Regions from separate parts of the Streptomyces sp. NPDC007896 genome, predicted to be linked through region 1. Evidence: predicted binding sites of a transcription regulator. Region 1 holds the regulator's gene; each other region holds the start of a gene.
The links. The regulator HspR, encoded in region 1, represses chaperone genes until heat shock. The targets are predictions, from matches to a motif close to TTGAGNNNNNNNNNCTCAA.

Region 1 (3,274 bases):
GGCATCCGCGTCTACCTCGACAACACCCGCAAGGTCGACCTCTGGAAGAACGTCTCCTCGACGGTGAAAAAGACCGTCAGCCTCACGATCCCCTCCGGCAAGCACACCCTGCGCGTCGACTACGCCAACTGGACCGGCGCCGCCAACGTCTCCTTCGCCTACACCCCCCGCACCACCGCCACCGTCGACAAGGTCAAGCCCCTCACCCCGAGCGGGACCTCCGTCTCGTACGACACGGCGGGCGGCAACGCCAAGCTGGGCTGGGTGAAGAACAAGGAGATGGACCTCGCGGGGTATCGCGTGTACCGCCGTCTCAAGGGCAGCGCCACCTGGTCGAGACTGGGTGCGACGACCACCACCTCGTACACCGACACGACCGTGCCCGCGACCGGCGACACCTACTACTACGAGGTCCGCGCCCACGACAAGGCCGGCAACGAATCGACGGGCACCGCCGACCAGGCCGTGACCACCGTCGACCGGACGGCGCTCGCCGCGCCCGCCGGGCTGATCGCCACCTCCCTGTCCAGCGGGCTGCAGCTCGACTGGAACGGGGTCACGGGAGCGGTGTCCTACCGCGTCTACCGGGCGACGAGCGAGAACGGCGTGTACACCCGGGTGGGCAGTACGGACAAGCTCTCGTACCTGGACACCTCGGCCGTCGAGAGCGTCACCTACTACTACCGGGTGACCGTTCTCGACGCGGCGGGCAACGAGTCCGCGCGTTCCGTGGCCGCCGCCGGGGAGCGCGAGGACCTCACCCCGCCGCCCGCCGTCACCGGGCTGACGGTCACCCCGACCGAGTACGGCTTCGAGCTGGAGTGGGACAAGAACCCGGCCGCCGACCTCGGGAGGTACACCGTCTACCGGGGTGAACTCTGGGGCGACGAGGGCGACGAGCAGGTGTGCGCCGGAACGCTGACGGAGTACCTGTCGGCCGACACCACCTCGTACTCGTACACCACCCGACCGGACGGCGACCGCGTCTGCTTCTTCGTCGACGCCATCGACACGTCCTGGAACTCCTCCTTCAAGTGGACCCGGACGGCCGAGGCCGTGGTCGCGACCGAACTCGACACGACGCCGAGCGTGGCGACGCCCGAGGGCTCGCCGCTCCGTCTGGAGGCGTCCGCGGCGGAGGGCGACGAGGGCAACCAGCTGATCTGGTCCGGGCTCGGAGCGGGCGAAGAGGAGTCCCCCGAGCCCGCGCAGGGCTTTCGCATCTACCGGTGGAACCCCGCCACCGCCACGTACGAGAAGATCCACGAGGCCTCGGCCGGAGCGTTCGTGTACTTCGACACCGGCGCGAAGCGCGGCACCACGTCCTACTACTGGGTGACCGGTGTGAAGGCCGACGGCACCGAGACCCTGCCCGCCGGCGACTGGACGGTCACCGCGCCCGCCAAGTGACGCGCGGGGGCCCGGAGGCTCAGCCTCCGGGCCCCTGCGACAGATGGGCGTCGGACGTCAGTCCGAGGACTGCTGCCGCTTCGGACGCCAGACCACCAGCGCGCTCGTCTGCTGGACCTCCTGGTACGGGACCAGGTCACGGCGGTACGAGGCGTGCACCGCGGCCTCGCGCTGCTGCATCGCGGCAGCGGCGCCGTCCAGGGCCGATTCCAGTTCCGCGACTCGGGACTGGAGGGCGGCGACCTGGTTCTCCAGCTCGATGATGCGCTTGATGCCGGCCAGGTTGATGCCCTCGTCCTGGGACAGCGCCTGCACCGTGCGGAGCAGTTCGATGTCGCGGGCCGAGTAGCGCCGGCCGCGCCCGGCGGTGCGGTCCGGGGAGACCAGGCCGAGGCGGTCGTACTGGCGCAGAGTCTGCGGGTGCAGGCCGGAGAGCTGGGCCGCCACCGAGATGACGTAGACCGGGGTCTCCTCGGTCAGTTCATAGGGGTTCCGACGACGGCCGTCCATCTGCTCATGCTCCCTTCGCGGCCTGGAACAGCTCCGCCCGTGGGTCCTCGCCCGCGGTTGCCTCGCGATACGCCTCCAGGGCGTCGCGAGCCTTGCCCGACACGTCTGTGGGAACCGCGACCTCGACGGTGACGAGGAGGTCGCCGCGCGTACCGTCCTTGCGGACGGCACCCTTGCCGCGGGCCCGCATCGTACGGCCGTTGGGCGTGCCCGGGGGCAGTTTCAGGGTGACCGGAGGGCCGCCCAGCGTCGGTACACGCACCTCGCCGCCGAGCGCCGCCTCCGCGAAGGTGACGGGCACGGTGACCGTGAGGTTGTCGCCCTTGCGGCCGAAGACCGGGTGGGCGTCCACGTGGACCGTGACGTACAGATCGCCCGCCGGGCCGCCCCGTTCGCCGGGTGCGCCCTTGCCGCGCAGGCGGATGCGCTGGCTGTCGCTCACTCCCGCCGGGATGCGGACCTGCATCGTGCGCGAGGACTTGGCGCGGCCGCTGCCGTGGCAGATCTCGCAGGGGTTCTCCGCGATCAGACCGCGGCCCTTGCAGTCCGGGCAGGGGTCCGTGAGCGAGAAGCCGCCGCCGGAGCCGCGCGCGACCTGGCCGGTGCCCACGCACGTCGGGCACACGCGCGGTGTGCCGTTCGCGTCGCCGGTGCCCGAACAGGCCTTGCAGGGCGCCTGGGACGTCATCCGCAGCGGGACCGTCGCGCCGTCCACCGCCTCGGTGAAGCTGAGCGTCACCTCGGTGTCGATGTCCTGGCCGCGCCGGGGCTGGGTCCGCGTACCGGTTCCCGCGCCGCCTCGGTTGAACAGGCCCCCGAAGACGTCTCCGATGCCGCCGCCGAAGCCGCCGGCACCGCCCGCTCCGCCCTGGGCGCCGCCTCCGAAGAGGTCGCCCAGGTCGAAGTTGAAGTTGCCGCCGCCCGCGCCGGGACCCGGACGGAAGCCACCGTTGCCGAAGAGGGCGCGTGCCTCGTCGTACTCCTTGCGCTTCTTGGGGTCTCCGAGCACGTCGTTCGCCTCGGAGATCTCCTTGAAGCGCTCCTCGGCCTTGGCGTTGCCCTTGTTGGCGTCCGGGTGGAACTCGCGGGCGAGCTTCCGGTACGCCTTCTTGATCTCTGCCTCGGTGGCGTCCTTGGGGACGCCGAGGACCTTGTAGAAGTCCTTCTCGATGAAGTCCTTGGTGCTCATCCTCGACGCCCCTCCTCTCTCATGCGTTCAACGTCAGCCCTCGTCCGGGCCACCGCTCTCCTTGTCGTCGGCCGCCTCGGCGGAATCCTGGGAGTCCGCCTTGCCGGTCTGCGCCCCCGGCTGGGGTTCGGCGACCGCCACCCGCGCGGGGCGGATGGTGCGCTC
Region 2 (3,274 bases), on a different contig from region 1:
CGCCGACTCCTTCATCACGTCACCCAGCTGACCGGTCAGGGTCAGACCGGCCGCGCCCGTCTCCGGGTCGGCCAGCGACGCCTCCACGAAGAGGACGTCACCGCCGGCGCCCGTCACGGCCAGACCGGTGGCGACACCGGGCACCGCGGTACGGCGCTCGGCCGGGTCCTGGGCGGACTCGGGCACGTGGTGCGGCCGTCCGATGAGCCCGCGCAGATCGGCGTCGGTCACCGTGAAGGGCAGCTTCCGCTCTCCGAGTTCGTGCTGCGCCGCGACCTTGCGGAGCAGGCGTGCGACGGCCCGCTCCAGGTTGCGTACGCCCGCTTCCCGGGTGTACTCCCCGGCGAGCTTGCGCAGCGCGCTCTCGTCGAGCGCGACCTCCTCCTTCTCCAGACCGGCCCGCTCCAGCTGACGCGGCAGCAGGTGGTCACGGGCGATGACGACCTTCTCGTCCTCGGTGTACCCGTCGAGCCGGACCAGTTCCATACGGTCGAGCAGCGCCTCCGGGATGGCTTCGAGCACGTTGGCCGTCGCCAGGAACACCACGTCGCTGAGGTCGAGCTCGACCTCCAGGTAGTGGTCCCGGAAGGTGTGGTTCTGGGCGGGGTCGAGGACTTCGAGCAGCGCCGCGGCGGGGTCGCCGCGGAAGTCGGAGCCGACCTTGTCGATCTCGTCCAGCAGGACCACCGGGTTCATGGACCCGGCCTCCTTGATGGCGCGCACGATACGGCCGGGCAGCGCGCCGACGTACGTACGCCGGTGGCCACGGATCTCGGCCTCGTCCCGTACACCGCCGAGCGCGACCCTGACGAACTTGCGGCCCATCGCGTGCGCGACGGACTCGCCGAGCGAGGTCTTGCCGACACCGGGCGGACCGACGAGCGCGAGCACCGCGCCGCCGCGCCGCCCGCCGACGACACCGAGACCGCGCTCGGAACGCCGCTTGCGCACGGCCAGGTACTCGGTGATGCGCTCCTTCACGTCTTCCAGACCGGCGTGCTCGGCGTCCAGGATGCCCTTGGCGCCCTGGATGTCGTACTCGTCCTCGGTGCGCTCGTTCCACGGCAGTTCCAGGACGGTGTCGAGCCAGGTCCGGATCCAGCCGCCCTCGGGTGACTGATCGCTGGACCGCTCCAGCTTGTCGACTTCCTTGAGCGCGGCCTCACGGACGTTCTCGGGGAGGTCGGCGGCCTCGACGCGGGTGCGGTAGTCGTCGGACTCCTCGCCCTCCTTGGCGTCGCCGTTCAGCTCGCGCAGTTCCTTGCGGACGGCTTCGAGCTGGCGCCGCAGCAGGAACTCGCGCTGCTGCTTGTCGACGCCCTCCTGGACGTCCTTCGCGATGGACTCGGCGACATCCTGCTCGGCGAGGTGCTCACGCAGCTGCTCGGTGGCGAGCTTCAGCCGGGCGACCGGGTCGGCGGTCTCCAGCAGCGTGACCTTCTGCTCGGTGCTCAGGAACGGGGAGTAACCGGAATTGTCGGCAAGGGCGGACACGTCGTCGATGGCCTGTACGCGGTCCACGACCTGCCAGGCGCCGCGCTTGCGCAGCCAGCTGGTGGCGAGGGCCTTGTACTCCTTGACCAGTTCGGCGACGTGGCCGGGCAGCGGGTCGGGCACGGTCTCGTCGACCCGGGTGCCCTCGACCCACAGGGCGGCACCAGGGCCGGTCGTCCCGGCGCCGATCTTCACGCGCCCACGGCCGCGGATCAGCGCGCCCGGGTCGCCGTCGGCCAGTCGGCCGACCTGCTCGACGGTGCCGAGCACGCCCGTGCTCGGGTACGCCCCGTCGATGCGTGGCACCAGCAGCACCTTCGGCTTGCCGGGCTCCGACCGCGCGGCGGCCTGGGCGGCCTCCACCGCGGCGCGTACATCGGCGTCGTTAAGGTCCAGCGGAACCACCATCCCGGGCAGCACGACCTCGTCGTCGAGCGGCAACACGGGCAGGGTGAGCGGTGTGGACGTCGAAGCCATTATCTCTCCCTAGGCAGTCAAGTTGAGCTATGCCGACTCAATGCACGTGAGCCCCGGATTGTTCCCCAGGGTCTGTTCGCTGTGAGCGATCGCTCTCCACAGAGAAATCTGTGCAGGTCAGCGGGGTATCCGCCACGCTTCCCTCTTGGTCGGCGCCACTCCGCCGCAAACCCGCGGCGAACGCCTGTGGTGCGGTCAACGCCGTCGGCCCGCCGTCCCTTCCCGTGCGACCGCGCCCGGTCGACGCGGTCGCGAGAGTGCAAGAGCACCCCCACACCACTGCAATCGCATTCACAGCCGCCTCCTTCACACTGCAGGGACGGGTCCGAGGAGGCGGCCGAGAGGCGGGCGCCCGCGGCGCCGGCCATCGCTTCGCAATCCGGCACCGCACCCGACGTCTCAGACCGCACGATCACGCCAACCCGGACACCCCGCAGGACGGCCACTCGCTGCTCGGCACCCGGGACCGCGACCATGTGCTCGCCGAGTGGTGGTGGAATCGCCAGGACAAGCAACCGATCCACAGGTGAGCGACGTACATCGGCAAGACCGAGCAGTACGCGGAGTACTACGGCCTCGTACTGCGGCCTCCGCCTGGACCGGCAGGGCCGGCTGCCCGGCGGGGTGAACGGCGGCGAGGCTCCACGGGGCGAGTGCGGAACAGGAGCGCCGCCTCGGAGTCCCGGAGCTGGCCCGACAGCTGACGGCGGCCCGGGCGACCTGACCCGACCCGACCGGACCGGACCGGTCCCGACCCGCCGCGACCTCCCCGGATGCTAGGCGGCGACGGTGTCAGGCGTCTGAGCGGTGTGTACGACGGCGGGGGCGCCGGGGCTGGAGGCCGCCGCCGTACGGGCGCGGCGCCAGCCCCGGACCAGCGGCCAGGTCGACACCCCGATCGCCAGGGACATCACATGCCCCCAGTCCGTCATCGGGTCGGCGAATTCGAGCAGGTCCCCGACGACCATCGAGCCGAAGACGACCAGCAGCGGCCAGCGCAGCCAGGGCCTCAGCAGCCCGGCGAGCGCGCCGACGCTCGTGGCCACGCCGAAACTGATGCCGTAGTCGAGGCGGTGCAGGGAGCTGTCGGGAAGGTCTCCCGCCAGCACGGAAAGGCCGACGGGCACCTCGGTGGCCAGGGTGGCCACGACATGCCCGAGCAGGAAGACTCCGGCGGCCCGCAGGCCGCCTATCCGCCGCTCCAGCGCGGTCAGCACCAGCACGAACCCGATGGCGTACGGCGAGGTGATCCCGCCCGCCATCCACAGCGCGCTGGCCAGCAGCACCAGCACCGGCTCGCGTA
Region 3 (3,274 bases), on a different contig from region 1:
AGCGGGGCTATCTGCCGGGCGGTCTGGTCGAGGAGATCCGCGCGCTCAGCCATCCGCCGCTGCCTTGGGACGCCCGCCTGGCCCGCTGGTTCGACGAGTTCGTGCCCCGTCCCGAGCCGGTACGGACGTACGCACGCCCCTCGCGCCGTCAGGCGTCCACCCCCGACATCCCGCGCGCGGGACGGTACTTCCCGCCCGAGGAGATCGCCCGCTGCACCTTCGGCGTCGTCCTCGACACCTCCGGCTCCATGGACCGCACGCTGCTCGGCAAGGCGCTCGGCGCCATCGCCTCGTACGCCGAGGCCCGGGACGTACCGGCCGCGCGGGTGGTGTTCTGCGACGCGGCGCCGCACGACGCGGGCTATCTGCCGGTCACCGAGATCGCCGGACGGGTACGGGTGCACGGGCGCGGCGGTACGGTGCTGCAGCCCGGCATCGATCTGCTGCACCGCGCGGACGACTTTCCGCCGGGCGCGCCGCTGCTGGTCATCACGGACGGCTGGTGCGACGTGCTGCGGGTGCGGCGCGAGCACGCGTATCTGATTCCGCAGGGCGCGCGGCTCCCGTTCACGGCGCGGGGACCGGTCTTCCGCGTGCGGTGAGCTGTCATTCTGGGTGAGTCGCGCGCAGGTGTGATCGGATGGGACGCACGGACCCCGAAAACGGGACCCCATCGAAGGGAATCATCGTGGCAACCACGCGCACCGCGCACACCGTGTGGGAAGGCAACCTGCTCGAGGGCAGCGGCGTCGTCACCTTCGACTCCTCCGGCATCGGCCAGCAGCCGGTGACGTGGGCGTCGCGGGCGCAGGACGCCAACGGCAAGACCAGCCCCGAGGAGCTGATCGCCGCCGCCCACTCCAGCTGCTTCTCCATGGCGCTGTCGCACGCCCTCGCGGGCGCGGGCACCCCGCCCACCAAGCTCGTCACCAACGCCGACGTCACCTTCCAGCCCGGCGAGGGCATCACCGGCATCCACCTGACGGTGGAGGGTACGGTGCCGGGCCTCGACAACGACGGCTTCGCCGCTGCGGCCGAGGACGCGAAGAAGAACTGCCCGGTCAGCGCGGCGCTGACCGGCACGACGATCACCCTGACGGCCAAGCTGGCCTGACGTCCGGCAGCAGTACGGCGCCGCGGTCCCCGAGCAGGGCCCGCGGCGCTGTCATGTCCGGGCCGCCACGACACGCCCGTCCGATGGACACGCCCGTCCCATGGACAAGCACGTCTCATTGACAAGCACGTCTCATTGACAAGCACGTCTCATTGACAAGCACGCCCCATTGACAAGAACGCGCTCAAGTTTTGTGCTTGAAGGTGGGCAGCGCCCTGGCGGAAGGGGACGGACATGGCACGTGCGGTCGGGATCGACCTCGGTACGACGAACTCGGTGGTGGCCCTCCTGGAAGGCGGCGACCCCACCGTCGTGACCAACGCGGAGGGCGCGCGCACCACCCCCTCCGTGGTGGCCTTCGCCAAGAACAGCGAGGTGCTCGTCGGCGAGGTCGCCAAACGTCAGGCCGTGACGAACGTGGAGCGCACCGCGCGCTCGGTCAAGCGCCACATGGGCGACGCGAGCTGGCGCTTCCCGGAGCAGGGCTCCGTCGACGGCACCCGCTACCGTGCCCAGGAACTGTCGGCGCGCGTTCTGCAGAAGCTGAAGCGGGACGCGGAGGCCTACCTCGGCGAGGACGTCACGGACGCCGTGATCACCGTGCCCGCCTACTTCGACGACGCCCAGCGCCAGGCCACCAAGGAGGCGGGCGAGATCGCGGGCCTGAAGGTGCTGCGGATCATCAACGAGCCGACGGCAGCCGCCCTCGCCTACGGCCTGGACCGGGGCGAGGAGCAGACCGTCCTCGTCTTCGACCTGGGCGGCGGCACCTTCGACGTCTCGCTCCTGGAGATCGGCGACGGCGTCATCGAGGTCAAGGCGACCAACGGCGACACCCGGCTCGGCGGCGACGACTGGGACCAGCGGATCGTCGAACATCTCGCGCAGCGCTTCAAGGCCTCGTACGGCATCGATCTCGGCCACGACAAGATGGCGCTGCAACGGCTGCGCGAGGGCGCCGAGAAGGCCAAGATCGAACTGTCCAGTTCCTCCGAGACCTCCGTCAACCTGCCCTACATCACCGCCACCGCCGACGGCCCCCTGCACCTGGAGGAGAAACTCACCCGCGCCCAGTTCCAGGAGCTGACCGCCGACCTCCTCGACCGCTGCAAGACCCCCTTCCACCAGGCGGTCAAGGACGCGGGCGTCAAGCTCGCCGCGATCGACCACGTCATCCTCGTCGGCGGCTCGACCCGGATGCCCGCGGTGACGGACCTGGTCAAGGAACTCTCCGGCAAGGACCCGCACAAGGGCGTCAACCCCGACGAGGTCGTGGCGCTCGGCGCGGCCCTCCAGGCGGGCGTCCTCCGGGGCGATGTGAAGGACGTCCTGCTGCTCGACGTCACCCCGCTGTCCCTCGGCATCGAGACCAAGGGCGGCATCATGACCAAGCTGATCGAACGCAACACCACGATCCCGACCCGCCGCTCGGAGATCTTCACCACGGCCACCGACAACCAGCCCTCGGTCGGCATCCAGGTCTACCAGGGCGAGCGCGAGATCGCCGCGTACAACAAGAAGCTCGGCGTCTTCGACCTCACCGGGCTGCCGCCCGCGCCGCGCGGAGTGCCGCAGATCGAGGTCGCCTTCGACATCGACGCCAACGGGATCATGCACGTCTCCGCGAAGGACCTCGCCACCGGGCGCGAACAGAAGATGACCGTCACGGGCGGCTCCGCGCTCCCCAAGAACGACATCGACCGCATGATGCGCGAGGCCGAGCAGTACGCCGAGGAGGACCGCGCGCGCCGCGAGGCCGCTGAGACCCGCAACCAGGCCGAACAACTCGTCTACCAGACCGAGAAGTTCCTCCGTGAGAACGACGAACGCATCCCCTCAGAGACGAAACCCGAGGTCGAGTCCGCCGTCGCCGACCTCAAACGCCTCCTGGAGGACTCCGCCACCGACACCCCCGCCCTGCGCACCGGCGTCGAGAAGCTGGCCTCGGTGAGCCAGAAGATGGGCCAGGCCATGTACGCCCAGGCCCAGCAGACCCCCCAGGAGGAGCCGGCCGCCGAGCACACCACGGCGGCGGAGGATGGTGTGGTGGACGCCGAGATCGTGGACGACGAGACGGAGACGAGGGGCGGCGCGGCGTAAGGGCTTTTGAGGAGAGCCCCTCTCTGAGAGCCCCTCCCTGGGAAGGTCCTCCCTGGAAGT

Region 2: lon (endopeptidase La) is a predicted target of HspR. The motif match lies at 1,994-2,012, and genes of this name have one in related genera.
Region 3: dnaK (molecular chaperone DnaK) is a predicted target of HspR. The motif match lies at 1,284-1,302, and genes of this name have one in related genera.

What each region holds. Positions count from the first base shown of each region.
Region 1 is NZ_JBIBKX010000002.1:390,530-393,803, reverse strand. It holds gene ACFZDJ_RS09430 (PA14 domain-containing protein) at 1-1,410, shown strand, start outside; gene ACFZDJ_RS09425 (heat shock protein transcriptional repressor HspR) at 1,468-1,920, opposite strand; gene dnaJ (molecular chaperone DnaJ) at 1,925-3,109, opposite strand; gene grpE (nucleotide exchange factor GrpE) at 3,143-3,274, opposite strand, start outside.
Region 2 is NZ_JBIBKX010000004.1:402,304-405,577, reverse strand. It holds gene lon (endopeptidase La) at 1-1,971, opposite strand, end outside; gene ACFZDJ_RS16460 (rhomboid-like protein) at 2,748-3,274, opposite strand, start outside.
Region 3 is NZ_JBIBKX010000007.1:166,423-169,696, forward strand. It holds gene ACFZDJ_RS23490 (hypothetical protein) at 1-602, shown strand, start outside; gene ACFZDJ_RS23495 (OsmC family protein) at 689-1,114, shown strand; gene dnaK (molecular chaperone DnaK) at 1,349-3,214, shown strand.